Regions from separate parts of the Pseudomonas sp. 1 genome, predicted to be linked through region 1. Evidence: predicted binding sites of a transcription regulator. Region 1 holds the regulator's gene; the other holds the start of a gene.
The links. The regulator FliA, encoded in region 1, starts transcription of late flagellar genes. The targets are predictions, from matches to a motif close to CTAAAGTTTNNNNNNNNNNNGCCGNTAA.

Region 1 (15,103 bases):
GCGATAGCGATCCGGCATGACCCAGCGCGCGGTGTCCAGCACCTTAAGGTTCCCGGCCTGGCTCGGCAGAATGCCGAGGAACCACTCCGGCTGACCGAACAGTGGCGTCAGTTCGTGGCCGGCCAGCGAATAGATCGAGCCCAGGCACACCAGCGGCACCGCCAGCGTCAGCCCGGCCACGTCGAACAGCAGGCACTCGAACGCTTCCGACGCCCAGGCCGGACGGCCATCGGTTTCCACCGGTGGCGGCGTATTGCTGGGTGGCAGATGCACTTCGACCAGCGGCGCCACCAGGGTCGGCTCGACCGAGGCTGGCGCAGGCGCTTCAGGCGCGGGCTCTGGCACCGCCGGAGCCGGAGGGCTTTGCAGAAGCTGGGATTGCAGCAGCGGTGCCAGGGTCGAAACCACGCGCACCGGTTCAGGCTCTTTGATCAACGTCGCAGGTGCCTTCGCCACCACAGCGGCAGGCGCTACGACCGGGGCGACCGGCCGGGCGGCTTTTTGCGCATCCCGGGCCTGCTCTTCAAGCACGGCAGCCTGGAATTCATCGAGTGCCGCAGCAGTTTCGACCTCCTCGGCCGGCGCTGCGATTTCCTGCTCGACCTCGTCTGTCACTTCCTGCAGCAAGCTGTCCAGATAGGACTGCACAGCCAGTTGCGGACGCGAAGTCAGTTTGATCGGCCGATTCATGCTCAAGCCACCTGCGGAACGAGTTGCTGCGCCAGCAGATGCTTGAGCAGTGCGCGGTAAGCCAGCACGCCACGGCTCTTGCCGTCGAACTGCGAAGGGGTGACACCGGCACGACTGGCGTCGCGCAGACGGGTATCGACCGGGATGTAACCCTGCCAGATCTCGTCGGGGAATTTGTCGCGCAGCACGCGCAAGGTGCCCATCGACGCCTGAGTGCGGCGGTCGAACAGGGTCGGCACGATGCTGAACGGCAGCGCCTGTTTGCGCGAGCGGTTGATCATCGCCAGGGTGTTGACCATGCGTTCCAGGCCTTTGACGGCCAGGTGCTCGGTCTGAACCGGGATCACCAGTTGCTGACTGGCGGCCAAGGCGTTGACCATCAGCACGCCGAGCAATGGCGGGCTGTCGATGATCGCGTAATCGAAGTCCTGCCACAGCTGCGCCAGACTCTTGGCGATCACCAGGCCCAGGCCACTCTGCCCCGGCGACTGGCGCTCGAGGGTGGCCAGCGCGGTGCTCGACGGCAACAGGGAAATGCGTTCATCGCTGGTGGACAGCAGCAACTGGCCCGGCAGGCCTTGCGGCACGCCGCCCTTGTGCAGAAACAGGTCGTAGTTGCTGTGTTCCAGGCTGTCGGGGTCGTAACCGAAATAGCTGGTCATCGAGCCGTGCGGGTCGAGATCGACCACGACCACGCGCTTGCCCGCCTCTGCCAGCAAACCGGCTAAAGCGATGGAAGAAGTGGTTTTACCAACACCACCCTTTTGATTGGCGACTGCCCAGACTCTCATTCAGATCGTTCCTCCCGGCCGGGATACTCGGCCGAGACATGGTTCAGCGTATTAATGCGGGCGACGGAGAATTGACGGCACTCTCGCGTCCCGGCGTCTTGACCGGGGTCGGTGCAGTTTGTGTGCCAGCACGCTTCAACGCGGCGTCCGGTGTTGCATTGGCGGTTCCGGTGCCGGTCAGGCTGCGGCGCACATCGAGATTGCGCGACACCACCAGCACCACGCGACGGTTCTTCGCCCGGCCTTCGGCCGTGGCGTTGTTGGCAACCGGCTGAAATTCGCCGTAGCCCACCGAGGCCAGACGCCCAGGGTTCACGCCCTGCATCGCCAGCATGCGCACGATGCTCGCCGAACGCGCCGAGGACAATTCCCAGTTGGTCGGGTACTGCGCGGTGCGGATCGGTTGATCGTCGGTGAAGCCTTCGACGTGGATCGGGTTATCGAACGGTTTGAGGATCGCCGCGACCTTGTCGATGATGTTGAACGCGATGTCGCTCGGCATCGCATCACCGCTGCCGAACAACAGGCTGGAGTTGAGTTCGATCTCGACCCACAGTTCGTTGCCGCGCACGGTCATCTGGTTGCTTGCGATCAGGTCGCCGAATGCGGCGCTGATGTCATCGGCGATGCTTTTGAGCGGATCGCTGGCCCCGGCGATGCCGGCGTCGACCTGTTCGGCGTCCTTGACCAGCGGCTTGGCCGGGGTCACGGTCTTCGGTCGTTCTTCACCGATCGGAATCGGCTTGAGCGCGCGGTCGGAGTCGGTGAAGACCCCGATCAGCGCTTCGGAGATGATCTTGTACTTGCCTTCGTTGATCGACGAGATGGAGTACATCACCACGAAAAAGGCAAAGAGCAAGGTGATGAAGTCGGCGTAGGAAACCAGCCAACGTTCATGGTTTACGTGCTCTTCATGCTGGCGACGACGTGCCATGAGGTTAGTCCCTTAATCCATGAAGCCCTGAAGCTTCAACTCGATGGAGCGTGGGTTTTCACCTTCAGCGATCGACAGGATCCCTTCCAACAACATTTCGCGATAACGCGACTGTCGCAACGCGATTGACTTGAGTTTGGCGGCAACCGGCAGCAACACCAGGTTGGCACTGGCCACACCGTAGATGGTAGCGACGAACGCGACCGCAATCCCGTTGCCCAGTTGCGACGGATCGGCCAGGTTGCCCATCACGTGGATCAGGCCCATCACCGCACCGATGATGCCGATGGTCGGCGCGTAGCCCCCCATGCTTTCAAACACTTTGGCCGCTTCGACGTCGCGGGCTTCCTGAGTGTAGAAATCCACTTCGAGGATGCTGCGGATCGCTTCCGGCTCGGCGCCGTCGACCAGCAGTTGCAGACCTTTGCGCGAGTAAGCGTCGGGCTCGGCATCCGCCACGCCTTCCAGGCCCAGCAGACCTTCCTTGCGGGCGGTGAGGCTCCAGTTGACGACGCGGTCGATGCCGCCCGCCAGATCCACACGCGGCGGGAAAAAGATCCAGGCCAGAATCTGCATGGCGCGCTTGAACGCGCTCATCGGCGATTGCAGCAGCGCGGCACCGATGGTGCCACCGAGCACGATCAGCGCCGCCGGGCCGTTGGCCAGCGCGCCGAGGTGACCACCTTCAAGGTAGTTGCCGCCGATGATGGCGACGAACGCCATGATGATCCCGATAAGGCTTAGAACATCCATCAGACGCATGCCTCGACCAGGTGCTTGCCGATATCGTCCAGGCTGTACACCGCGTCGGCGAGGTCAGCTTTGACGATGGCCATCGGCATGCCGTAGATCACGCAACTGGCTTCGTCCTGCGCCCAGATCGTGCTGCCGCCCTGCTTGAGCAGGCGTGCACCTTCACGACCATCGGCGCCCATGCCGGTCAGTACGACCGCCAGAACTTTGTCGCTGTAGGATTTGGCCGCAGAGCCGAAGGTGATGTCCACGCACGGCTTGTAGTTCAGACGCTCGTCGCCCGGCAGGATTTTCACCGCGCCACGGCCGTCGATCATCATCTGCTTGCCACCCGGTGCCAGCAGCGCCAGGCCCGGACGCAGGATGTCGCCATCCTCGGCTTCCTTGACGCTGATGCGGCACAGCTTGTCCAGACGTTCAGCGAAAGCCTTGGTGAAGGCTGCCGGCATGTGCTGGATCAGCACGATCGGTGCCGGGAAACTGGCCGGCAACTGGGTCAGAACCCGTTGCAGCGCTACCGGGCCGCCAGTCGATGTACCAATGGCGACGAGCTTGTAGTTTTTGCGTTTCGGGGCTGGCGACGAAGCGCTGGCCGCTGGCGCGCGAGTCGGTGCAGGCGCAGGTGCCGGACGGGCCGGAGCACTGTGGCTGCCAAAGCTCGAAGTCGCCGGCGCAGGAGTCGGCGCAGCTGCAGGTGCAGCGGCAGGCGCCGGCGCACTGTAGGCACTGAAACGACGGTTGCTGCGCGAGATGCTGTGTACCTTCTCGCACAGCAGTTGCTTGACCTTCTCCGGATTGCGGGAGATGTCTTCGAAATTCTTCGGCAGGAAATCCACCGCACCGGCATCCAGCGCATCCAGGGTGACCCGGGCGCCTTCGTGGGTCAGCGACGAGAACATCAACACCGGCGTCGGGCAGCGCTGCATGATGTGCCGCACGGCCGTGATGCCATCCATCATCGGCATCTCGTAGTCCATGGTGATCACATCCGGCTTGAGGGCCTGGGCCTGATCGATCGCCTCTTTACCGTTGGTTGCCGTGCCGACAACCTGGATGCTCGGATCCGCTGAAAGAATTTCCGAGACGCGGCGGCGGAAAAAACCCGAATCGTCCACCACCAGGACTTTGACTGCCATAAACACTCCATTAGGTGCGGCGGGACGTTGTCGCCCCGCCGCCCCGGATTCAAATACGCCGTGCGGCGTAACGCTTGAGCATGCTCGGAACATCGAGAATCAGTGCAATGCGGCCGTCACCGGTGATGGTGGCGCCGGACATGCCCGGGGTTCCCTGCAGCATCTTGCCCAATGGCTTGATGACCACTTCTTCCTGGCCGACCAGTTGATCGACGACGAAGCCGATCCGCTGGGTGCCCACCGAAAGGATCACCACATGGCCTTCGCGCTGCTCTTCGTGAGCGGCGGAGCTGACCAGCCAGCGCTTGAGGTAGAACAACGGCAGCGCCTTGTCCCGCACGATCACCACTTCCTGGCCGTCCACCACGTTGGTGGTCGACAGGTCGAGGTGGAAGATTTCGTTGACGTTCACCAGCGGGAACGCGAACGCCTGGTTGCCGAGCATCACCATCAGGGTCGGCATGATCGCCAGCGTCAGCGGCACCTTGATGACGATCTTCGAGCCCTGGCCCTTGGTCGAGTAGATGTTGATCGAACCGTTGAGCTGGGAAATCTTGGTCTTCACCACGTCCATGCCGACACCACGGCCGGACACGTCGGAGATCTCGGTCTTGGTCGAGAAACCCGGGGCGAAAATCAGGTTGTAGCACTCGGTGTCGCTCAGGCGATCGGCGGCATCCTTGTCCATCACACCGCGTTTCACGGCGATGGCACGCAGGACGTTCGGGTCCATGCCTTTGCCGTCGTCGGAGATCGACAGCAGGATGTGGTCGCCTTCCTGCTCGGCAGCCAGGATCACCTTGCCGCCACGGGCCTTGCCCGAGGCTTCGCGTTCTTCCGGCGACTCGATGCCGTGGTCGACCGCGTTGCGCACCAAGTGGACCAGCGGGTCGGCCAGCGCCTCGACAAGGTTCTTGTCGAGGTCGGTCTCTTCGCCCACCAGTTCCAGGTTGATCTCTTTCTTGAGCTGACGCGCCAGGTCGCGAACCAGACGCGGGAAGCGGCCGAAGACTTTCTTGATCGGCTGCATCCGGGTCTTCATGACGGCGGTCTGCAAGTCGGCGGTGACCACGTCGAGGTTCGATACAGCCTTCTGCATCGACTCGTCGCCGCTGTTCAGGCCCAGACGTACCAGACGGTTACGCACCAGCACCAGCTCACCGACCATGTTCATGATTTCGTCGAGACGCGCGGTGTCAACGCGAACGGTGGTCTCGGCTTCGCTCGCCGGTTTTTCCGGTGGCGGAGTCGCCGGTGCACGGGCCGGAGCCGGTGCCGCAGCGGCAGCCGGTTTCGCCGGTTCGGCTTTCGGCTCAGGCGCTTTCGCGGCGGGTTTTGCCGCAGCGGCCGGGGCCTTGGCAGCAGGCGCTGCAACAGCTGCAGCATTGCCGGCGGTCACGACGGCGCCGGTGGCGACATCAGTGAACTTGCCTTTGCCATGCAGATCGTCGAGCAGCGCTTCGAACTCGTGGTCGGTGATCAGATCGCTACCGGCCGCAGCCGCTGCCGGAGCAGTCGTCGCAGGAACCGAAGCAATCGCCGACTCCAGCGCATCGACGGCAAAGTTGCCCTTGCCGTGCAGCTGATCGAGCAAGGCTTCGAATTCGTCGTCGGTGATGTCCGAGCTGTCGCCCGCCGCCGGAGCAGCCGGTGCAGCGGCCGCCGGGGCCACGGCGTCGACCGCGAACTGGCCCTTGCCATGCAACTGGTCGAGCAGCGACTCGAACTCGGCGTCGGTGATTTCATCGCTGGCCGCCTCGTCGGAAGCAGGCGTGGCGGCAGCCGCCGGGGCCTCGGCTTCAGCCTTGACGGCGCTCAGCGAGTCCAGCAACTGTTCAAATTCGTTATCGGTGATGTCGCCGGAGTCGCCGGTTTCGTTTTCAACGACCAGCTCTTCGATCATCTCGGCAACGGGCGAAGCCGGGGCTTCATCCGCCGATTGCGGCTCGGCCAGGCGCGCCAGAGCGGCCAGCAGTTCCGGGGTGGCGGCGGTGATCGGGCTGCGATCACGGACTTCGCCGAACATGCTGTTCACCGCGTCCAGCGCTTCGAGCACCACGTCCATCAGTTCTGCATCGACGCGTCGCTCACCCTTGCGCAGGATGTCGAACACGTTTTCGGCGATGTGACAGCACTCCACCAGCTCGTTGAGCTGAAGGAAGCCGGCGCCCCCTTTTACAGTGTGGAAACCGCGAAAAATTGCGTTGAGCAGATCTGCGTCATCCGGGCGGCTTTCCAGCTCGACCAGTTGTTCGGACAGTTGCTCAAGAATCTCGCCGGCCTCAACCAGGAAATCCTGAAGGATCTCTTCATCGGCGCCGAAGCTCATTAATGGGGTGCTCCTACAGGTCTAAAAACCCAGAAAACTAAAATCCAAGGCTGGATAACAAATCGTCCACATCGTCCTGACCGGACACAACGTCTTCTCGTTTATCGGCATGAATCTGCGGACCTTCACCCTGCGAGAGATGTTTTTGTGGATCTTTTTCAGCAAGCATCGCCGCACGGTCATGTTCGATGCCCGCAAAGCGGTCCACCTGGCTGGCCATGAGCACGAGCTTGAGCAGGTTGCTTTCGACTTCGGTGACCAATTGGGTCACACGCTTGATCACTTGACCGGTGAGGTCCTGGTAATCCTGGGCGAGCAGAATGTCGTTCAGATTGCTCGACACCGCGCGGTTGTCCGCGCTGCTGCGTGCCAGAAAACCGTCGACCCGGCGCGCCAGTTCACGGAACTCTTCAGCCCCGACCTCACGGCGCATGAAGCGGCCCCAGTCGGCGCTCAAGGCCTGGGCTTCGTCAGCCAGGCCATTGACCACAGGGGTCGCGCTCTCCACCAGATCCATGGTGCGGTTGGCGGCAGCTTCGGTCAGTTTGACCACGTAGCCCAGACGCTCGGTAGCGTCGGTGATTTGCGACACTTCCTCAGCCTGCGGCATGTGCGGATCGATCTGGAAATTGACGATCGCACTGTGCAGTTCACGCGTGAGCTTGCCCACTTCCTGGTACAGGCCACGGTCACGGGTCTGATTGAGCTCATGGATCAGTTGCACCGCGTCGCCGAACCTGCCCTTTTCAAGGCTTTCGACCAGTTCGACCGCGTGTTTTTTCAGGGTCGACTCGAAGTCGCCCTGTGAAGATTCTTTATGCTCCATAGCTCCCCCGCGCGTTCATCAGCCGATGCGTTCGAAAATCTTCTCGATTTTTTCTTTCAACGCCTGGGCCGTGAAAGGTTTGACCACATAGCCGTTCACGCCGGCCTGGGCCGCTTCGATGATCTGCTCGCGCTTGGCTTCAGCGGTCACCATCAGCACCGGCAGGTGCTTGAGTTTTTCATCGGCGCGCACGTGGCGCAGCAGGTCGATACCGGTCATGCCGGGCATGTTCCAGTCGGTCACCAGAAAGTCGATGCTGCCGCTGTTGAGCACCGGAATGGCGGTGGTGCCATCGTCGGCTTCAACGGTGTTGGTGAACCCCAGATCACGCAACAGGTTCTTGATGATCCGCCGCATCGTTGAGAAGTCATCAACGATGAGGATTTTCATGTCTTTGTTCAATTCGACCTCCAAGCAGTCTTAAACGCGCCCAGCACCTGGACGCGCCATTTCAATCAATCCGGCAAAACACTCGATGACTGTCTGGAGCACAACAGATCGAGACCGGTGCCGTTCACCACCGCACCAGCCTCGTTCGCAGTGTCCCCACACTGCCTTCAGCGCGCTCGCCACTCCCCCAAACGCCCCCGCAAGCGGGCCGCGCACTGGCTGTGTAACTGGCTGACCCGCGATTCACTGACGCCAAGGACTTCACCGATCTCCTTGAGGTTCAGCTCTTCGTCGTAGTACAGCGCCAACACCAGTCGCTCACGCTCCGGCAAATTGGCAATCGCGTCCGCCAGCGCGGCCTGGAAACGTTCGTCCTCCAGATCGCGCGACGGCTCCAGATGAGCACTGGCGCCATCCTCGTGCAGCCCTTCGTGTTCGCCGTCCTGCAACAGGTCGTCGAAACTGAACAGCCGGCTGCCCAGGGTGTCGTTCAAAATCCCGTAGTAATCGTCGAGACTCAATTGGAGTTCGGCCGCAACTTCGTGATCTTTAGCGTCACGGCCGGTTTTAGCTTCAATTGCTCGAATCGCGTCGCTGACCATGCGCGTATTGCGGTGAACCGAGCGCGGTGCCCAGTCCCCCTTACGGACTTCATCGAGCATCGCACCGCGGATCCGGATGCCCGCGTACGTTTCAAAACTGGCGCCCTTGCTCGCGTCGTATTTGGTCGAGACTTCAAGCAGGCCGATCATCCCGGCCTGGATCAGGTCTTCGACCTGCACACTGGCCGGCAATCGCGCCAGCAAGTGGTAGGCGATGCGCTTGACCAGCGGCGCGTAACGCTCGATCAGCTCGTACTGCGCATCACGCGCCGACTTTTTGTAAAGGTTCATACCGCTGGCGGTCATAGCACAGGTCCTGCCGTTTGCTGCACGAGGCGCTCGACGAAAAATTCGAGGTGGCCGCGCGGGTTGGCGGGCAGCGGCCAGGTGTCGACCTTCTGTGCGATCGCCTTGAACGCCAGTGCGCACTTGGAACGCGGGAAGGCTTCATAGACCGCACGCTGCTTCTGCACCGCTTTGCGCACGCTTTCGTCGTAGGGCACCGCGCCGACGTATTGTAGGGCGACGTCGAGGAAGCGATCCGTGACCTTGGTCAACTTGGCGAACAGATTGCGACCTTCCTGCGGGCTCTGGGCCATGTTGGCCAGGACGCGGAAGCGGTTCATGCCGTAATCGCGGTTCAGCAGCTTGATCAGCGCGTAGGCGTCGGTGATCGAGGTCGGCTCGTCGCAGACCACCAGTAACACTTCTTGCGCTGCGCGAACGAAACTGACTACCGAGTCACCAATACCTGCAGCGGTGTCGATCACCAGCACGTCGAGATTGTCGCCGATGTCGCTGAAGGCCTGGATCAGGCCGGCATGCTGGGCCGGGCTCAAGTGAACCATGCTCTGGGTGCCGGAAGCGGCCGGCACGATGCGGATCCCGCCGGGGCCCTGCAACAGCACGTCGCGCAGCTCGCAGCGGCCTTCGATCACATCGGCCAGGGTACGTTTGGGGGTGAGGCCCAGCAGAACGTCGACGTTCGCCAGCCCCAGGTCGGCGTCCAGCAGCATGACCCGACGGCCAAGCTCTGCCAGGGCCAGGGACAAGTTCACTGACACATTAGTCTTGCCGACGCCACCTTTGCCGCCGGTCACCGCGATCACCTGTACGGGATGCATGCTGCCCATGTTATTTCTTTACCTTGTCTTGCATAGACGGAGGCCACATTACTGGCTGCGCGTTCACAACCGGAACAATGCATGGCAGACCATCGATGTAGGTACAAAAACGGTTCATTACCTCAGCCAACCTGCTTGGTCGGGCTGTGGTAGATATCAGCGAACATGTCAGCCATGGCTTCTTCGCTGGGTTCTTCCTGCATTTGCACACTGACGGCGCGGCTGACCAGTTGATGACGGCGCGGCAGATGCAGATCATCCGGAATACGCGGCCCATCGGTCAGGTAGGCAACCGGCAGTTCGTGACTGATCGCCAGGCTCAACACTTCGCCAAGGCTTGCCGTCTCATCCAGTTTAGTCAGGATGCACCCGGCCAGCCCGCAACGCTTGTAACTGTGATAAGCGGCGGTTAGAACCTGTTTCTGGCTGGTGGTTGCCAGCACCAGATAATTTTTTGACCGAATGCCACGACCGGCCAGACTTTCCAGCTGCATGCGCAGGGCCGGATCGCTGGCCTGCAGGCCGGCGGTGTCGATGAGCACCACGCGCTTGCGCAGCAGAGGATCCAGCGCCTGCACCAGGGACTGGCCCGGATCGACGTGGGTCACCGACACATTGAGGATGCGGCCCAGCGTCTTGAGCTGCTCCTGCGCGCCGATGCGGAAACTGTCCATGCTCACCAGCGCGATGTTCTGCGCGCCGTACTTGAGCACGTAGCGGGCGGCCAGTTTGGCCAGGGTGGTGGTCTTGCCCATGCCGGCAGGACCGACCATGGCAATGACCCCGCCCTCTTCCAGCGGCTCGACATCCGGCACGGCAATCATTCGTGCCAGGTGCGCCAGCAGCATGCGCCAGGCCTGACGAGGCTCGTCGATCTCGGTGATCATCGACAGCAGATCGCGGGACAGCGGGCCGGACAAACCGATGCGTTGCAGACGACGGTACAGATTGGCCTGGGCCGGACGACTGCCTTGCAGCTGGTTCCAGGCCAGGGTGCCGAGTTGCACTTCCATCAGTTCGCGCAGGCTGTTGAGTTCAAAACGCATCGAGTCCAGCGCACGCGGGTCAACGCCAGCGGAAACCGGTGCAGGCGCCGGTGCCGGACGGGCCGGAGCCTCGTAGGTCGGTTCGGTCAGCGGTTCGGCAGCGGTCAGCGGCAGGCCGGCCGTCAACGGCAACCCGGCGAACAGCTGGCGATTGGTGTTGCCGTCGGCTTCGCCACGCAGGCTCAGCTCGGCCTGGGCGGTGACGATGCGCGACTGAGTCTTGCGCAGCTCATCCTCGAGTTCCATGTTCGGAACACGCGGGGCCAGCGCCGACAGTTTGTAATCGAGCGCCGCCGTCAGCTCGACGCCGCCGGCGATGCGGCGGTTGCCAATAATGGCGGCATCAGCGCCCAGCTCATCACGAACCAGCTTCATGGCCTGACGCATATCGGCGGCGAAAAAACGCTTAACTTGCATAAACCACTACCTCAGCCGTTGGGCCCTACTGTCGCAACGATGGTCACTTGCTTGTTGTCCGGAATTTCCTGGTAGGCCAGCACATGCAGTCCGGGAACTGCCAGGCGACCAAAGCGCGAGAGCATCGCGCGAACCGGGCCTGCTACCAACAGAATCACCGGCTGACCTTGCATTTCCTGGCGCTGCGCCGCTTCGATCAGCGAACGCTGCAGCTTCTCGGCCATGCTTGGCTCCAGCAGAACGCCCTCTTCCGAGCCTTGTCCTGCCTTCTGCAGACTATTGAGCAATATTTGTTCCAACCTTGGCTCCAGCGTGATGACTGGCAGCTCGGACTCAGTCCCTACAATGCTTTGGACGATTGCACGGGATACGCCAACCCGCACAGCGGCCACCAAAGCGGCGGTATCTTGACTCTTGGCGGCATTGTTGGCGATGGCTTCGGCAATGCTGCGGATGTCGCGCACGGGCACGTGTTCGGCCAGCAGCGCCTGCAACACTTTCAGCAGCTGCGACAACGTGACCACACCCGGCACCAGCTCTTCCGCCAGTTTCGGCGAGCTCTTGGCCAGCAATTGCATCAGTTGCTGTACTTCTTCGTGGCCGATCAGCTCGCTGGAGTGCTTGTACAGAATCTGGTTCAAGTGGGTCGCAACCACGGTGCTGGCATCGACCACGGTGTAACCGAGCGATTGCGCCTGCGCGCGCTGGCTGACCTCGATCCACACCGCCTCCAGGCCGAAAGCCGGATCTTTGGCGGTAATCCCGTTGAGCGTGCCGTAGACCTGCCCCGGGTTGATCGCCAGTTCGCGATCCGGGTAGATCTCGGCCTCGGCCAGGATCACGCCCATCAGCGTCAGGCGATAGGCACTCGGCGCCAGGTCGAGGTTGTCGCGGATGTGCACGGTCGGCATCAGGAAGCCCAGATCCTGCGAAAGCTTCTTGCGCACGCCCTTGATCCGCGCCAGCAACTGGCCACCCTGGTTGCGATCCACCAGCGGAATCAAGCGGTAGCCGACTTCCAGGCCGATCATGTCGATCGGGGTCACGTCGTCCCAGCCCAACTCCTTGGTTTCCATGGCGCGGGCCGGCGACGGCAGCAGTTCCTGCTGGCGCTTGACCTCTTCCAGCGCGACGACCCTGGCCACGTTCTGCTTCTTCCAGAACAGGTAAGCGCCACCGGCAGCCAGAGCAGCCATGCTCAGGAACGAGAAGTGCGGCATGCCCGGCACCAGGCCCATGACCGCCATCAGACCGGCAGCCACCGCCAGCGCTTTGGGCGAGGCGAACATCTGGCGGTTGATCTGCTTGCCCATGTCTTCCGAGCCGGAAGCACGGGTCACCATGATTGCTGCTGCTGTAGATAACAACAGTGATGGCAATTGCGCCACTAAACCGTCACCGATAGTCAGCAAGGCGTAAACCTTGCCCGCATCGGCGAAGCTCATGTTGTGCTGGAAGATACCGACGGCCATGCCGCCGATCAGGTTGATGAACAGAATCAGCAAGCCAGCGATGGCATCACCACGCACGAATTTGCTGGCACCGTCCATCGAACCGTAGAACTCTGCCTCCTGGGCCACTTCCTGACGACGGGCCTTGGCCTGGGCCTGATCGATCAGACCGGCGTTAAGGTCGGCGTCGATCGCCATTTGTTTGCCGGGCATCGCATCGAGGGTGAAACGCGCGCTCACCTCGGAAATCCGCCCGGCACCCTTGGTCACCACGACGAAGTTGATGATCATCAAGATCGCGAAAACCACGATACCGACCACGTAGTTACCGCCGATCACCACCTCACCGAAGGCCTGGATCACCTTACCGGCAGCGGCGTGGCCGTCCTGACCGTGGAGCATCACCACACGGGTCGAGGCCACGTTCAGCGCCAGTCGCAACAGCGTCGCCACCAGCAGGATCGTCGGGAACACCGCGAAATCCAGCGGCCGCAAGGCGTACACGCAGACCAGCAGCACGACGATGGACAGGGCAATGTTGAAGGTGAAGAACACGTCGAGCAGGAACGGCGGCACCGGCAACATCATCATCGCCAGCATGACCAGCAGCAACAGCGGCACACCCAGATTGCCCCGACTGAGGTCGGCAATGTTCGAGCGAGCACTGTTGATTAACTGAGAGCGATCCACCGGTTTTCCCCGTTCCTTTAAAGCAAACTTTTGACGCCCGAAGCAGGCGCACGGCGGCTACTGCAAGAAGCCTTCCAACTTTTGCGGGGGATTGAAATAGAGGGGCGACGGACCTGAATGAGAGGGGGCAAGTGCACCGAGTCCGGCGCAAGCCTGCCCCAGCGACAGAGCAATGCGAAGATTTGAAATCTCGCCGGTCAACCGGCAACCAAAACATGGGCTTTCGTAATAGGACCGAAAGACAGCGCTGCGCTATCGAGGTAGTGCGTTCCCTTGAACACACTTTCCCCGCCGACATCAACAACCTCCTCGTCAGCCTGCATAAGCACCACTCTGGTTTCAGGTGCGGCGCCAGAGAACAGATCATCACTCTCCATCAGATTCAGGGCCCATTCGAAGAATATGCGCGGCAGGTCGCTGATCTCGATCAGTGGATAGCCCGCACTCAGGCGAAAGTACTGCCTGGCTGTCACACGAAGCCAATTGTTGACGACAACGAACGAGGGTTTTTCATACCTACGCTCCAGCGGTTCACCCCCACTCGACCATTGATCCATGTAAAAGCTGGAGTGGGTAAACAGGGCAAACAACGCTTGGTTATCGCGGATATTACCTGCCGCATCGAAGAAGTAATTGTAGGCATAGTGATAGGCGAACCCACCCATTTCAGGCCGGATCGCATTGATCGGCCAATCAAGATAATTCGGGATGTACTGATTGGCCATGACCATGAAATTGAGAAAGTCCAGCTTCAGGTCGAACGTCACCTCATAGAAGATGGCCCGCTCTCCTGCGTCCCTTTCCAGCCTCCCTGAAACAAACTCCAGCTCCATGCCCGACAGTTTTCGGTAAACGCGCGTCGCCATGATGAATCCCCGACTTCCAAAGAAAGAATCGTCAGCCATCACACTCACGGTGCGCGAGCTCATGATGGCAAGAGTGCCGGGTTTATGGGGCGCCAAAGAGTAATGGTTGTCTACTGTCAGATCTGACAGGTGTTGAACTATTTCAGATAAAAGGCACAGCTCGCTTGGGTAGGGAAAAGGAGGTTTTGAGCGTGATTTTCTGCTGACCGCAATGCCGCACGCTCGCGAAGGGGCCCGAGAAAGCAGCACGAAGTGTCTTTTAAATTCGGATGTTTAAAAGACACCTTCAGACACGCCTTGGAGGCTACGAATTCTTGCGCCATTGCCTACAGCTACGCCAGAATCCGCCGGCTTGTGCGCCTTGGGGTCGGGTTCTATTGTGGATCGGTCGCTGACGAATCAGCGATCGGGTTTAGCGACTCGAATCATAAATAGGTGCACCAGCGCTCCATGCCTTGTCGCAGACTCAAAGTCTGCAACTCCGCTATGGTGGCTGTATGCGGGAGACCCTCAGGTCTGCCGGGTGCCTATAACCGGTTCGCTAACCTGCGTACAGCCGCCACCTTACTGTTTAGCGACAGTTCCGGGCGGCTCCACCTTATAGGAGCTTCACCATGATCAAACCGACACCCAACCCACCCGAAACCGATCCTGCTTCGCCCTACGAATCCCTCGATTCCAGGAAGCTTCACGAAGCCGCCGACCGCGCCCTCGATCACTATCTCTGCCCGCCCGGCACCACACCACCGCCGCGCAAAACCCGCAGAATGTACGCCGTCACCGCCGACTTCAAAAACGAAGAGCTGCTGGTCGATGCCTGCGAAACCCTGGCTTCCGCCAGAACCATCGTCAATGACTTCACCCATCTCATGCCCGCCTCGCAGCGCAGGACGCTGGTGGGGGTTGCGCAACTGATCATGCTCGGGGAGCTGGCAGTAAATCGGGTGCTGGACAATCTGGAACTACCGACGTCGCCGAATCCTGTGTAACGGTTGAGTGATGTGCCGTGGTTGCTGACGCCTTCGCGGGCAAGTCGTTGTCATGGGACAGGTCCAGTA
Region 2 (15,103 bases), on a different contig from region 1:
CACAGTGTTGCTGTTCAGGGTTTCGATGTTGCCGCAGGAGTCGCTGATCTTCGCCGACAATTGCTGCATCGCGTGGATGGTTTTATCCACCACCTGCTGGCCGTCTTCGGCCAGGCTGCGGGCGTCGCTGGAGTGTTGCGAGGCGAGGGCGGCGTTCTGGGCGATTTCCTGGGCGGCGGCGCCGAGCTGGTTGATCGCGGCGGCCACGCTGTTGGTGCGCGAGGCCTGCTGGTCGGAGTTGAACATCGACGAGTTGGACGCGGCGACTACGCGCAGTGCGACTTCGTTGACTTGCCCGGTGGCCGACGACACTTCGCGGATCGAGGTGTGAATGCGCTCGACGAAACGGTTGAACGACAAGCCCAGCGCACCGAATTCATCGTGGCCGTGGATGATCAGGCGTTTGGTCAGGTCGCCTTCGCCTTCGGCGATGTCATGCATGGCGCGGCCCATGGTCAGCAGCGGCTGCATCAACACACGGATCAGCATGCCGAGCAGGGCGATGATGATCACCACGGCGATGACCATGGCGATCAGCGCCGAGGTACGGAATTCGCTGAGCATCGAGAACGCGGTGTCCTTGTCCAGCACCAGCGCCACGTACCAGTCGGCCGACGGTACGCCGTTGACGTGGGTGAAGGAGATCAGTTGGGTCTTGCCGTCGAACTCGACTTCCTTCAGGCCCGGGCTGACTTTCGGCGCACCGTTGGGATAGGCCTCGGCCAGAGTCTTGAGCACCAGTTTGCTGTCCGGGTGGATCAGGATCTTGCCGTCGGCACTGACGATGAACGCGTGACCGTGGCCGCCGAAGTTCAGTGAGTTGATGATCGCGCTGACACTCGACAGATCAATGTCGGCGCCGGCCACACCGATCATCTGGCCCTGGCGCTGCACCGGCGTGGCCACGGTGATCACCAGTTTGCCCGACGAGGCGGCGATGTACGGCTCGGTGACGATGGTCTGTTGTGCAGCATTGGCTGCCTTGTACCAGCCACGGGCGCGCGGATCGTAATCCGGCGCACGGTTGCCGGCCGGGACCGAGAGCATCACGCCGTCGGCGCCGCCGAAGTAGCTGAGTTGGAAATTGCCGGTGTAGGCGGGCAGGTCGATGATGCGTTTCAGGCTGGCCGGGGCGTTGCCGTCGGCGACGACCTGTTGCGCCATCGATTGCAGCAACTGGATGCGGCTTTCCAGCCAGGTCTGGATGTTGCTGGTGGTCAGACTGCCCAGTTCCTGCATCGACGCTTCGGTGCTGCTTTGCAGGGCTTCGCGCTGGCGATAGTCGTTGAACAAAATGAAACAGGCGAATGCAACGGCCACCACGAGGGCGGCAGCCAACAAGATCTTGTGGCTGAATTTCATGTTTCTGGTCATTAAGGGAGCTACCGCGAAGGGGCTGGTCAAGAAAGGGCGGCAATTTGCCACACTCTGGGGCTTTGCGCTGCTCTTATTTCGACCGCCGCGCGCCAAAGATTAGGCGCCTTTTGCGAAAGGCGACGAAATGCTCAACAGCTTTACAAACTGTCTGATTTATCGGCGAAAGCCGGACGAGCGGGTTAACAAATAGCCGGCCTGCCAGGGAACCAGACAGGGGTTTTCTCTTCTAAGCTTCTGGTTGGCGCCATGCCATCCCCCTTCCGCTCCAGGAGTTACACCATGTCGCTGCGATCTATCGCCCTGCTGTCGTTTTGCGTGCTGTTGGCTGCATGCAGCAAGGTCAATCAGGAAAACTATTCGAAGCTCTCGGCCGGCATGGCCAAGGCTGAAGTCGAGACGCTGCTCGGCAAGCCCACCGATTGCTCGGGCGCGCTCGGCATGTCCAGTTGCACCTGGGGCGACAAGAACAGCTTTATCAGCGTGCAGTACGCCGGTGACAAAGTGCTGATGTTTTCCGGCCAAGGCCTGAAGTAAACCGGGGCTTCGCGCCCACGGGAGAAAAACAATGAAGCGGTTATTGCTTGTCCTTTTGGCCGGCCTGGTATTGGCCGGCTGCGCCACGTCCGGTGAAGATCCGCTGGCGCCGAAGACGGTCAACAGTGTCAATCTCAAGCGTTACCAGGGCACCTGGTACGAACTGGCGCGTCTGCCGATGTATTTCCAGCGCAATTGCGCACAATCCGAAGCCCGATATTCCCTCAAGCCCGACGGCAATGTCGCGGTGTACAACCGCTGCCTGACGGCGGACTGGACGTGGGAAGAAGTCAAAGGCACGGCTTATCCACAGGTGCCGGGCAAGACCGACAAGTTGTGGGTCGAGTTCGATACCTGGTTCTCGCGTCTGATTCCGGGTGTGGCGAAGGGTCAGTACTGGGTGCTGTACGTCAGCGATGACTACAAGACCGCTCTCGTCGGCGACCCGAGTCGCCGCTATCTGTGGCTGTTGTCGCGCACGCCGACCGTCAACGGTGTGGTGCGTGAGGAACTGTTGAGCAAGGCGCGCCAGCAGGGTTACGACACCACGCGCCTGATCTGGCGTACGTCGGATCAGCAGATGGCCAAGACGTCCAACTGACTTCTCCTGTTCTGATCGCTCCCACGCTCTGCGTGGGAGCGATCAGAACAGAGGTTTTGTGTCAGCCCAAAAGCTCTCGCAAGACCTGGGTGAAGGCGCGATTGCTGTCCTCCTCCTCGGCATGTCGCCCCTCGCGCACGACCCACTGACCGTTGACCAGCACATCGCGCACCTGACGGTCGCCACCGGCAAACAGCCAGCGATTGAGAATCCCGTCACCACTGGCCGTGGCCAGGTATGGATCGCTGCCATCGAGCACAATCCAGTCAGCTCGCTTGCCGACTTCCAGCGCACCGATCGGTTGGCCCAGCGCCTGAGCACCACCGTCGAGCGCCGCGTCATACAGCGTGCGCCCGACCATCGGCTGATCTGCGCCATACAAGCGGTTGCGCCGCTGATCGCGCAGGCGTTGGCCGTATTCCAGCCAACGCAATTCTTCCACCACGCTCAATGACACATGACTGTCTGAGCCGATGCCCATGCGCCCGCCCTGCGCGAGGAAATCCACCGCCGGGAAAATACCGTCGCCGAGGTTGGCCTCGGTGGTCAGGCACAGACCGGCGATGGCGCGGCTCCTGGCCATCAGCGTGACTTCTTCCGGATTGGCGTGGGTCGCGTGCACCAGGCACCAGCGCTGATCGACTTCGGTGTTTTCATACAGCCATTGCAGCGGGCGGCGACCGCTCCAGCTTAGGCAGTCGTCCACTTCTTTCTGTTGTTCGGCAATGTGGATGTGCACCGGGCATTGCTTGTCGCTGGCTGCCAGCACTTCGCTGATCTGCTGCGGGGTGACCGCGCGCAAAGAGTGGAAGCACAGGCCCAGCGACTGCGCCTTTTGCTGCGCGAGCAGGGGTTGCAGGCGCGATTGCAGTTTCAGGTAGTTTTCGGTGCTGTTGATGAAACGGCGCTGACCTTCGTTCGGCGTCTGGCCGCCAAAACCGCTGTGGCTGTAAAGCACAGGCAGCAATGTCAGGCCGATGCCGGCGGCACTGGCCGCCTGGCTGATGCGCAATGCCAGCTCGGCCGGGTCGGCGTACGGCTGGCCGTTGTTATCGTGGTGGACGTAATGGAATTCGGCGACCGATGTGTAACCGGCCTTGAGCATTTCGATGTACAGCTGGCGGGCAATCACCCCGAGCTGGTCGGGGCTGATTTTTCCGACGAGCCGATACATCAGATCGCGCCAGGTCCAGAAACTGTCGTTGGGGTTGCCGGCCACTTCCGCCAGTCCCGCCATCGCTCGCTGGAACGCGTGGGAGTGCAGATTCGGCATCCCCGGCAGCAGCGGACCGCTCAGCCGTTCGGCGCCATCTGCGGTGGAATCGGCCTGGATTCGGGTCAACACGCCATCGGCGCTGACCTCGAGACGTACATTGTTGGCCCATCCGTTAGGCAGCAGCGCGCGTTCGGCAAAGAAGGCGGACATGGTTCGGCACCCCATCGTGTGTTATTTGTATATACATATACAGACGTTTGCCTGCCCGGTAAACTCCGGCAAGCTAGCAACTTTCATCCAATGAACAGGGATCCACCGTGCCGACTCCGCCTCCAGTCTCCCCGTTGGCCGCGAACATGGGCGACAGTCCGGCGCCCTTGTACGCCCGCGTCAAACAGATGATCACTCAACAGATCGACAGCGGTAACTGGCCGCCGCATTACCGCGTGCCGTCGGAAAGCGAGCTGGTCAGCCAGTTGGGCTTCAGCCGCATGACCATCAACCGCGCGCTGCGGGAAATGACCGCCGACGGCCTGCTGGTGCGCATGCAAGGCGTCGGTACTTTTGTCGCCGAACCGAAGAGCCAGTCCGCGCTGTTCGAAGTACACAACATCGCCGACGAAATCGCCTCCCGTGGCCATCGCCATACTTGCCAGGTGATCACCCTGGAAGAAGAGGCCGCCGGTTCCGAGCGCGCGCTGGCGCTGGACATGCGCGAAGGGCAGAAGGTCTTTCACTCGCTGATCGTGCACTACGAAAACGACATTCCGGTGCAGATCGAAGACCGCTTCGTCAACGCGCTGGTGGCTCCGGAATACCTCAAGCAGGACTTCACCCTGCAAACGCCTTACGCCTATCTGAACCAGGTCGCGCCGCTGACCGAAGGCGAGCACGTGGTTGAAGCGATCCTCGCCGAAGCGTCCGAATGCAAATTGCTGCAGATCGAAAAAGGCGAGCCATGCCTGCTGATCCGCCGTCGTACCTGGTCGGGTCGTCAGCCGGTGACGGCGGCGCGCCTGATCCACCCCGGTTCCCGTCATCGTCTGGAAGGTCGGTTCCATAAATGAAAGAGTTGAAGGTTCTACGCGCCGAAGGCTACCCGCGCATGCCGTGGAAAAACGGCGGCGGCAGCACCGAGGAAATCACCCGTGACGCCGGCGCCGGCCTCGACGGTTTCGGCTGGCGTCTGTCGATTGCCGACATCGCCGAATCCGGCGGTTTCTCGACCTTCGCCGGTTACCAGCGGGTAATCACGGTATTGCAGGGCGACGGCATGTCCCTGTGTGTCGACGGCGACGATACCCGGCCGTTGTTACCCCTCGACCCGTTTGCCTTCAGCGGCGAGAGCCAGGTGTCCTGCACCTTGCTCGGCGGCGCGATCCGCGACTTCAACCTGATCTACTCGCCGCAGCGTTACAGCGCACGCCTGCAATGGCTGGACGGCGAACTGCGGTTTTTCAGTTCGGCGAGCACGGTGCTGGTCTTCAGCGTCAGTGAACGGCTGGAAGTCACGGTCGGTGGCGGCGCCTCGCAACTCGGCCGCCATGACTGCCTGCAACTGGACGGTAACACCGGTTTGACCGAGATTGCCGTCAATGCCGGTTGCTGCGTGATTGAACTGTCTGCGCGCTGATTCTCTCTACTGCTCGTTCGCACCAGAGCCTGGGAACGATCTAACGATCAACGATCAAAAACCGCTGCTTTGAAAGCAGCGGTTTTTTTTCGTCCCGACGTTCCCGAAATGCGCACCAACTTGTTACCGAACGCCCCAGCGTGGCGCAAAGCCACGCTTTCGTAACAACCTGTCGCTGTCCTCAATCCACCCCGCGAAAAAATTCATGAACGCCGGAGCCCTTGATTCAGGCGCTCTGCAGACCTGTCCTGGATTTTTGTTGAACGGTCCTCCAACAAGTTGGCCGCTTGATTGCATATGCTTGTATGTACAAGTAAAGACGTATGCGTATGAGTCGAACGAGACTCTCCGCAGCGTCCACTGATTCGCTTGCCGCGCACTGATGCGCACAGGCTGCTTGCCCACTGCCAGGGTTGGTTTGAATTGATCGCTGAGGAGTCTTTTTCGTGACTGACAACAACCGCACCACTTCTTCATTCACAAAGCATCGTGACGTCGAAATCCGCGCCGCCCGCGGCAACAAGCTGACCGCCAAGAGCTGGCTGACCGAAGCGCCGCTGCGCATGCTGATGAACAACCTCGACCCGGAAGTCGCCGAGAACCCGAAAGAGCTGGTGGTATACGGTGGCATCGGCCGCGCGGCGCGTAATTGGGAGTGCTACGACAAGATCGTCGAGAGCCTGACCAACCTCAACGAAGACGAAACCCTGCTGGTGCAATCGGGCAAGCCGGTCGGCGTGTTCAAGACCCACAGCAACGCCCCGCGCGTGCTGATCGCCAACTCCAACCTGGTGCCGCACTGGGCGACCTGGGAACACTTCAACGAACTCGACGCCAAAGGCCTGGCCATGTACGGCCAGATGACCGCCGGCAGCTGGATCTACATCGGCAGCCAGGGCATCGTCCAGGGCACCTACGAAACCTTCGTTGAAGCCGGTCGCCAGCACTACAACGACAACCTCACCGGCAAGTGGGTACTGACCGCCGGCCTCGGCGGCATGGGTGGCGCCCAGCCACTGGCCGCGACCCTCGCCGGTGCCTGCTCGCTGAACATCGAATGCCAGCAGATCAGCATCGATTTCCGCCTGAAGACCCGCTACGTCGACGAGCAGGCCAAAGACCTCGACGACGCATTGGCCCGCATCGCCAAATACACTTCCGAAGGCAAGGCTGTTTCCATCGCCCTGTGCGGCAACGCCGCTGAAATCCTTCCGGAACTGGTCAAGCGCGGCGTGCGCCCGGACATGGTCACCGACCAGACCAGCGCCCACGATCCGCTCAACGGTTATCTGCCGGCCGGCTGGACCTGGGATGAATACCGCGCCCGCGCCAAGACCGAGCCAGCCGCTGTGGTCAAGGCCGCCAAGCAATCGATGGCCGTTCACGTCAAAGCCATGCTCGACTTCCAGAAAATGGGCGTGCCGACCTTCGACTACGGCAACAACATCCGTCAGATGGCTCAGGAAGAAGGCGTCGAAAACGCATTCGATTTCCCGGGCTTCGTTCCGGCCTACATCCGTCCGCTGTTCTGCCGTGGTATCGGCCCGTTCCGCTGGGCTGCGCTGTCGGGTGATCCGCAAGACATCTACAAGACCGACGCCAAAGTCAAAGAGCTGATCCCGGACGACGCCCACCTGCACAACTGGCTGGACATGGCGCGCGAGCGCATCAGCTTCCAGGGTCTGCCGGCGCGTATCTGCTGGGTCGGCCTGGGCCTGCGCGCCAAGCTCGGTCTGGCGTTCAACGAAATGGTGCGCAGCGGCGAGCTGTCGGCTCCGATCGTGATCGGTCGCGACCACCTCGACTCCGGCTCGGTCTCCAGCCCGAACCGTGAAACCGAATCGATGCAGGACGGCTCCGATGCCGTCTCCGACTGGCCGCTGCTCAACGCGCTGCTGAACACCGCGAGCGGTGCGACCTGGGTGTCCCTGCACCACGGCGGCGGCGTCGGCATGGGCTTCTCCCAACACTCGGGCATGGTGATTGTCTGCGACGGTACTGACGAAGCGGCCGAGCGTATCGCTCGCGTTCTGCACAACGACCCGGGCACCGGTGTCATGCGTCACGCCGATGCCGGTTACCAGATCGCCATCGACTGCGCCAGGGAACAAGGGCTGAACCTGCCGATGATCACCGGCAAATAAAGGGCTTTGGCTTTGTGTGGGAGCGAGCTTGCTCGCGAAGAGGCCGGCACATTCAGTATCTGTGCTGACTGACAAATTGCTTTCGTCGGATCGCCGCCCGGAGCAAGCTCGCTCCCACAGAAAAGCTGCCCTACAGAAGCTTAGTGAACAATCAAAACAATCCACAGAGGTTGAATCATGGCAGGCAACACCGATCGTGCAGGCAGTAAACCGTTGATCGAAAGGCGTTCGATCGACTACATCCCGGAAGCGGAAAGACACGGTCGTCTGTTCAGTCAGTTCACCCTGTGGATGGGTGCCAACCTGCAAATCACCGCGATTGTCACCGGGGCCCTGGCCGTGGTGCTGGGCGGTGATGTGTTCTGGTCGTTGATCGGTCTGCTGATCGGTCAACTGCTGGGCGGAGGGGTGATGGCGCTGCACGCGGCACAGGGGCCGAAGCTTGGCCTGCCGCAGATGATTTCCAGCCGGGTGCAGTTCGGCGTCTACGGCGCGGCGATCCCGATCGTGCTGGTGTGCCTGATGTATCTGGGCTTCACCGCCACCGGAACCGTGCTATCGGGTCAGGCGCTGGGCCAGTTGTTCGGGGTCAGCGACACCGTCGGCATCCTGCTGTTCGCCAGCGTCATCGTGGTGGTCACGGTGCTCGGCTATCGGGTGATTCACTGGATCGGCCGGATCGCCAGTGCCATTGGTGTGATCGCTTTCGTGTACCTGTTCAGCCGCCTGATGAGTCAGGTGGACGTCGGCGCACTTCTGGAAATCCGTCACTTCAGCTGGAGCAGTTTCCTGCTGGCGGTTTCGCTCGCGGCCTCTTGGCAGATCGCTTTCGGCCCGTACGTGGCGGACTACTCGCGCTACCTGCCGAGCAAGGTGTCTTCGGTGAAAACCTTTTTCGCCGCCGGTGCCGGTTCGGTGATCGGCGCGCAGGTGGCGATGATCCTCGGTGTGTTCGCAGCCGCTTCGGCCAACGGGCAATTCGCCGGGCATGAAGTCGCTTACATCGTCGGTCTGGGCGGGACCGGTGCCACTGCCGCGCTGCTGTATTTCAGCATCGCGTTCGGCAAGGTCACCATCTCCACCCTGAACTCCTACGGCAGCTTCATGTGCATCGCGACCATCATCAGCGGCTTCCGTGGCCACCTGACGGTCACCCGGATGCAGCGCCTGGTGTTCGTGCTGGTGATCGTCGGCGCAGCGACCCTGATTGCGCTGCTCGGCCAGCATTCGTTCCTCGGTGCGTTCAAGTCCTTCATCCTGTTCCTGCTGGCGTTCTTCACGCCGTGGAGTGCGATCAACCTGGTGGACTACTACTGCATCACCCGCGAGCGCTACGACGTACCGGCGCTGGCGGATCCGAACGGTCGCTATGGCCGCTGGAACATCCTCGGTATCAGCGTTTATGTGTTCGGGGTGCTGGTGCAACTGCCGTTCATTTCCACCAAGTTCTATACCGGTCCATTGGTAGCGGCCCTGGGGGATGTGGATATTTCCTGGATCATCGGTCTCGTGCTGCCCGCAGCGCTGTACTACGTCTGCGCGAAAAAATGGCACGGCACCGTACCCGATCGACTGATTCTGCCCGTCGAGCAGAACAGCGTTGTACAACCTAAAACAAGCGGGGCCGGTCGCGCTGCGGCGCAGGCCTGATTTGGACGTGGACAGGGCTGGATGCCTCTTGACTGCCGTAAGCCAATTCATGATTAGGAGCGTCACAACAATGAAATCGAACAAGACCCTGCTGACCACATTGCTTTCCATGGGCCTGCTGGCCAGCGCTGGCGCGACCCAGGCCGCCGGCTGGTGCGAGTCCGGCAAACCGGTGAAATTCGCCGGCCTGAACTGGGAAAGCGGCATGCTGCTGACCGACGTTCTGCAGGTGGTGCTGGAGAAAGGTTACGACTGCAAGACCGACAGCCTGCCGGGCAACTCCATCACCATGGAAAACGCCCTGAGCAGCAACGACATCCAGATCTTTGCCGAAGAATGGGTCGGCCGCAGCGAGGTCTGGAACAAGGCCGAGAAGGCCGGCAAGGTCGTCGGTGTCGGCGCCCCGGTGGTCGGTGCAGTGGAAGGCTGGTACGTGCCGCGCTACGTGATCGAAGGCGATGCCAAGCGCAAGCTGGAAGCCAAGGCGCCGGACCTGAAAAACATCGCCGACCTGGGCAAATACGCCGCCGTCTTCAAGGACGCCGAAGAGCCTTCCAAAGGCCGCTTCTACAACTGCCCGGCCGGCTGGACCTGCGAGCTGGACAACAGCGAAATGCTGAAAAGCTACGGCCTGGAAAACAGCTACACCAACTTCCGCCCCGGCACCGGCCCGGCGCTGGATGCGGCCGTGCTGTCGAGCTACAAGCGTGGCGAGCCGATCCTGTTCTACTACTGGACGCCAACCCCGCTGATGGGTCAGATCGACGCGGTGAAACTGGAAGAAAAACCGGGCGTCGACAAGACCGTGACCATCAAGGTTGGCCTGTCCAAGACCTTCCATGACGAAGCCCCGGAACTGGTGGCCGTGCTGGAAAAGGTCAACCTGCCGATCGACCTGCTGAACCAGAATCTGGGCCGCATGGCGAAGGAACGTATCGAGTCGCCAAAACTGGCGAAAATCTTCCTCAAGGAACATCCTGAGGTCTGGCATGCGTGGGTGAGTGAAGACGCTGCCAAGAAAATCGAAGCGGCGCTGTAGGTCGAATTCCTCCCGGCCAACCGAGAGGCGGGCCGGGATATTCGCCGCAATCGCTTGATTGAGTTTCCTGATTGAGAGCCGCTTATGTTTCCCGAAAGCTTTACCTTTTCCATCGCCGACTGGGTCAACGGTTGGGTCGATGCGCTGGTCACCAACTACGGCGATGTGTTCCGCCATATCTCCGACACCCTGCTGTGGGCCATCGTCAATCTTGAAGGCCTGCTGCGCGCCGCGCCGTGGTGGTTGATGCTGGCCATCGTCGGTGTCGTGGCCTGGCACGCAACGCGCAAAGCCGTGACCACCGCCGTGATCGTCGGTCTGTTGTTCCTGGTCGGCGCTGTCGGTCTGTGGGACAAGTTGATGCAGACCCTCGCGCTGATGATGGTGGCGACGGTCATTTCGGTGCTGATCGGCGTACCGCTGGGGATTCTCTCGGCGCGCAGCAATCGCCTGCGTTCGGTGCTGATGCCGCTGCTTGACATCATGCAGACCATGCCCAGCTTCGTGTACCTGATTCCGGTGCTGATGCTGTTCGGCCTGGGCAAGGTACCGGCGATTTTCGCCACCGTGATCTACGCCGCGCCGCCGCTGATCCGCCTGACCGATCTGGGCATCCGCCAGGTCGACGGCGAAGTGATGGAAGCCATCAACGCCTTCGGCGCCAACCGCTGGCAGCAACTGTTCGGCGTGCAACTGCCGCTGGCCCTGCCGAGCATCATGGCCGGGATCAACCAGACCACCATGATGGCCCTGTCGATGGTGGTGATCGCCTCGATGATCGGCGCCCGTGGCCTGGGTGAAGATGTGCTGGTGGGCATTCAGACCCTCAACGTCGGACGTGGCCTGGAAGCCGGTCTGGCGATCGTGATTCTCGCAGTGGTCATCGACCGCATTACCCAGGCATATGGTCGGCCACGGCATGAGGTGAGCAAATGAGCAACGCAACCGTGAGCAAGATCGAAGTCAAAAACGTCTTCAAGATTTTCGGCAATCGTGCCTCGGACGCTCTGGCGATGGTCGGCCAGGGCAAGACCAAGGATCAGGTGCTGAACGAAACCGGTTGCGTGGTCGGGGTCAACGACTTGTCCCTGAGCATCGGCACCGGCGAGATCTTCGTGATCATGGGCCTGTCCGGCTCCGGCAAATCGACGCTGGTGCGCCACTTCAACCGCCTGATCGACCCGACCAGCGGCGCGATCCTGGTGGACGGCGTGGACATCCTGCAATACGACATGGAAGCCCTGCGCGAATTTCGCCGGCACAAGATCAGCATGGTGTTCCAGAGCTTCGGCCTGCTGCCGCACAAGACCGTCCTCGACAACGTTGCCTACGGCCTGAAAGTGCGCGGCGAGAGCAAGCAGCTGTGCGCCGAACGCGCGCTGCACTGGATCAACACCGTGGGCCTCAAGGGCTACGAAAACAAATACCCGCACCAGCTCTCCGGCGGCATGCGCCAACGTGTGGGCCTGGCTCGCGCCCTGGCGGCGGACACCGACATCATCCTGATGGACGAAGCGTTCAGTGCACTCGATCCGCTGATCCGCGCCGAGATGCAGGACCAGTTGCTGGAGCTGCAAAAGACCCTGCACAAGACCATCGTCTTCATCACCCACGACCTCGACGAGGCCGTGCGCATCGGTAACCGCATCGCGATTCTCAAGGACGGCCGCCTGATCCAGGTCGGTACGCCGAAAGAGATCCTGCATTCGCCGGCGGACGAATATGTCGACCGGTTCGTGCAGCGCCGGGCGGCGGTGGTTTAAAGGTTTTACGGCAGGCTCGTTCCCACGTCGAGGCGTCGAACCGTCTGCGTGGGAATGCATACCGTGACGCTCCGCGTCACCATTGCGCAGGACTCCAGTCTTGCGTTGAGAGCGGGACGCGGAGCGTCCCAAGCGGCATTCCCACGCAGAGCATGGGAACGATCAAGTCCAAGAGGTTTTAGATGTCCCAGGCTGAAAAAATCGTTATCGCCGACGCTCCGATGCGTTGGCAGGATGTGGTCGCAGTCGCCCGTCACGGCGCGCAGCTCGAGCTGTCGGCGCAGACCTGGGCGCGCATTGAAAACGCACAGGGCATCGTCCAGCGCATCGTTGCCAGCGGCGAGCGCGCCTATGGCGTGAACACCGGTCTCGGTGCGCTGTGCAACGTTTCGCTGAAAGACGAACAGCTCAGCCAGCTGTCGCGCAACACCTTGCTCAGCCATGCCTGCGGCGTCGGCCCGGTACTGACCGATGAGCAGACGCGCGCGATCATGTGCTCGGCGATCCGCAACTACAGCCACGGCAAATCCGGTATTCATCGCCGGGTGGTCGAGGCGTTGCTGGCGCTGCTCAATCGCGGCGTCACCCCGCAAGTGCCGTCCCAGGGTTCGGTGGGTTACCTGACTCACATGGCGCACATCGGCATTGCGCTGCTGGGCGTGGGCAATGTCAGCTATCGCGGGCAAGTGGTGTCCGCGCAGCAGGCGCTGGCCGAAGAGGGCCTGCAACCGGTGCAGCTCGGGGCGAAGGACGGTCTGTGCCTGGTCAACGGCACGCCGTGCATGACCGGCCTCGGTTGCCTGGCGATCGCCGACGCCACGCGTCTGGTGCAATGGGCGGATGTGATCGGCGCCATGAGCTTCGAAGCCCAGCGCGGCCAGATCGCCGCATTCGATGCCGAGATCATCGCGCTCAAGCCGCATCCGGGCATGCAGCAGGTCGGCGTCAATCTGCGCGCCTTGCTCGATGGCAGTGAAGTGATCGCCGCGAGCAAAGGCATTCGCACTCAGGATGCCCTGAGCATCCGCTCGATCCCGCAGGTGCATGGTGCCGCGCGCGATCAACTGGAACACGCGATCAAACAGATCGAAACCGAACTCAACGGCTGCACCGACAATCCGTTGCTGCTGGGCACGCCGGACGACTTCCGGGTGATGTCCCAGGCCAACCCGCACGGGCAATCGGTGGCGCTGGCGACGGATCTGCTGGCGATTGCGATGGCCGAAATCGGCTCGATTGCCGAGCGGCGTCTGGATCGCCTGATCAACCCGCACGTCAGCGGTCTGCCGGCGTTTCTGGTGGCTAATCCGGGGGTGAACTCCGGGATGATGATCGTGCAATACGTCGCCGCATCGCTGTGCGCGGAAAACCGCCAGTTGGCGCAACCGGCGGTGCTCGACAACTACGTCACCTCGGGCCTGCAGGAAGATCACTTGAGCATGGGTACCAACGCCGCGCTGAAGCTGCACCGCGCGCTGGAAAACTGCACGCAGATCCTCGCCATCGAATACCTGCTGGCGGCCCAGGCGTTTGAGTTCCTCAAGGAACAGCGCTTCGGCGCGGGCACCGATACCGCCTGGCGACTGCTGCGCGCAAAAGTCCCGGCCTACGATCAGGACCGCTGGCTGGCACCGGACATCGCCGCCGCCGCTAGCGTTCTGAAAGACTCGAACCTGCTGCACAACGCATTACCGAATCTGCACTGACAACTACCCATACCAGCGTGCCAAGGCGCGGATCGTCCAAAAGACGAAAAGCGACGGATAACGGAATGCTCCGGAGCGACTGGTAGTTTCTCTTTAACTAAGAGCTGAATGCCTCAAAAGGAGCATTTAAATGACTGCGCTGAACCTGATCCCCGGCCAACTGAGCCTGGCCCAACTGCGTGACGTTTATCAGAACCCGGTCAAGCTGACCCTCGACAACAGCGCCAGCGCGCAGATCGAAGCCAGCGTGGCGTGCGTCGAGCAGATCCTTGCGGAAAACCGCACCGCCTACGGCATCAACACCGGTTTCGGCCTGCTGGCCTCGACCCGTATCGCCAGCGAAGACCTGGAAAACCTCCAGCGTTCGCTGGTGCTGTCCCACGCCGCCGGCGTCGGCCAGCCGATCAGCGATGAGCTGGTGCGCCTGATCATGGTGCTCAAGGTCAACAGCCTCAGCCGTGGTTTCTCCGGCATCCGTCGGGTGGTGATCGATGCGCTGATCGCCCTGATCAACGCCGAGGTTTACCCGCACATTCCGTTGAAAGGTTCGGTCGGTGCCTCCGGTGACCTGGCGCCGCTGGCGCACATGTCGCTGGTGCTGCTGGGCGAGGGCAAGGCGCGCTACAAGGGCGAGTGGATGGAAGCGACCGAAGCGCTGAAAGTCGCCGGCCTGACCCCGCTGACCCTGGCGGCGAAAGAAGGTCTGGCGTTGCTCAACGGCACACAGGTTTCCACCGCGTTTGCGCTGCGTGGTCTGTTCGAAGGTGAAGACCTGTTCGCCGGCGCGCTGGCGCTGGGCGGGCTGACGGTGGAAGCGGTGCTCGGTTCGCGTTCGCCGTTCGACGCACGCATCCACGCTGCCCGCGGCCAGAAAGGCCAGATCGACGCCGCTGCCGCTTACCGCGATCTGCTGGGCGAGCGCAGCGAAGTCTCCGACTCGCACCAGAACTGCGAAAAGGTTCAGGACCCGTACTCGCTGCGTTGCCAGCCGCAAGTCATGGGCGCGTGCCTGACCCAGTTCCGTCAGGCCGCCGAAGTGCTGGCTGTCGAAGCCAACGCCGTATCCGACAACCCGCTGGTGTTCGCGGCCGAAGGCGACGTGATTTCCGGCGGCAACTTCCACGCCGAACCAGTGGCCATGGCCGCTGACAACATGGCCCTGGCCATCGCCGAAATCGGCTCCCTCAGCGAGCGCCGTATCTCGCTGATGATGGACAAACACATGTCGCAACTGCCGCCGTTCCTGGTGGCCAACGGTGGCGTGAACTCCGGCTTCATGATCGCCCAGGTGACCGCTGCGGCCCTGGCCAGTGAAAACAAGGCGTTGTCCCATCCGCATTCGGTGGACAGCCTGCCGACTTCTGCCAACCAGGAAGACCACGTTTCGATGGCTCCGGCCGCCGGCAAGCGCCTGTGGGAAATGGCCGAGAACACGCGCGG

Region 2: a site for FliA is predicted at 1,450-1,477, ahead of AC1MDC_RS07955 (methyl-accepting chemotaxis protein). Genes of this name have one in related genera too.

The regions. Positions count from the first base shown of each region.
Region 1 covers NZ_JBWXMQ010000013.1:94,987-110,089, reverse strand. Annotated here, with positions in the region: gene AC1MDC_RS19970 (CheW domain-containing protein) at 1-690, opposite strand, end outside; gene AC1MDC_RS19965 (ParA family protein) at 693-1,481, opposite strand; gene motD (flagellar motor protein MotD) at 1,525-2,415, opposite strand; gene AC1MDC_RS19955 (flagellar motor protein) at 2,428-3,168, opposite strand; gene AC1MDC_RS19950 (protein-glutamate methylesterase/protein-glutamine glutaminase) at 3,168-4,304, opposite strand; gene AC1MDC_RS19945 (chemotaxis protein CheA) at 4,354-6,633, opposite strand; gene AC1MDC_RS19940 (protein phosphatase CheZ) at 6,671-7,459, opposite strand; gene AC1MDC_RS19935 (chemotaxis response regulator CheY) at 7,478-7,849, opposite strand; gene fliA (RNA polymerase sigma factor FliA) at 8,017-8,757, opposite strand; gene fleN (flagellar synthesis regulator FleN) at 8,754-9,584, opposite strand; gene flhF (flagellar biosynthesis GTPase FlhF) at 9,698-11,038, opposite strand; gene flhA (flagellar biosynthesis protein FlhA) at 11,050-13,179, opposite strand; gene AC1MDC_RS19910 (hypothetical protein) at 13,377-14,108, opposite strand; gene AC1MDC_RS19905 (DUF6124 family protein) at 14,660-15,034, shown strand.
Region 2 covers NZ_JBWXMQ010000004.1:119,419-134,521, reverse strand. Annotated here, with positions in the region: gene AC1MDC_RS07955 (methyl-accepting chemotaxis protein) at 1-1,374, opposite strand, end outside; gene AC1MDC_RS07950 (hypothetical protein) at 1,657-1,911, shown strand; gene AC1MDC_RS07945 (lipocalin family protein) at 1,943-2,512, shown strand; gene AC1MDC_RS07940 (formimidoylglutamate deiminase) at 2,574-3,938, opposite strand; gene hutC (histidine utilization repressor) at 4,085-4,795, shown strand; gene AC1MDC_RS07930 (HutD/Ves family protein) at 4,792-5,361, shown strand; gene hutU (urocanate hydratase) at 5,808-7,505, shown strand; gene AC1MDC_RS07920 (purine-cytosine permease family protein) at 7,683-9,155, shown strand; gene AC1MDC_RS07915 (ABC transporter substrate-binding protein) at 9,226-10,194, shown strand; gene AC1MDC_RS07910 (ABC transporter permease) at 10,279-11,130, shown strand; gene AC1MDC_RS07905 (quaternary amine ABC transporter ATP-binding protein) at 11,127-11,957, shown strand; gene hutH (histidine ammonia-lyase) at 12,140-13,663, shown strand; gene hutH (histidine ammonia-lyase) at 13,794-15,103, shown strand, end outside.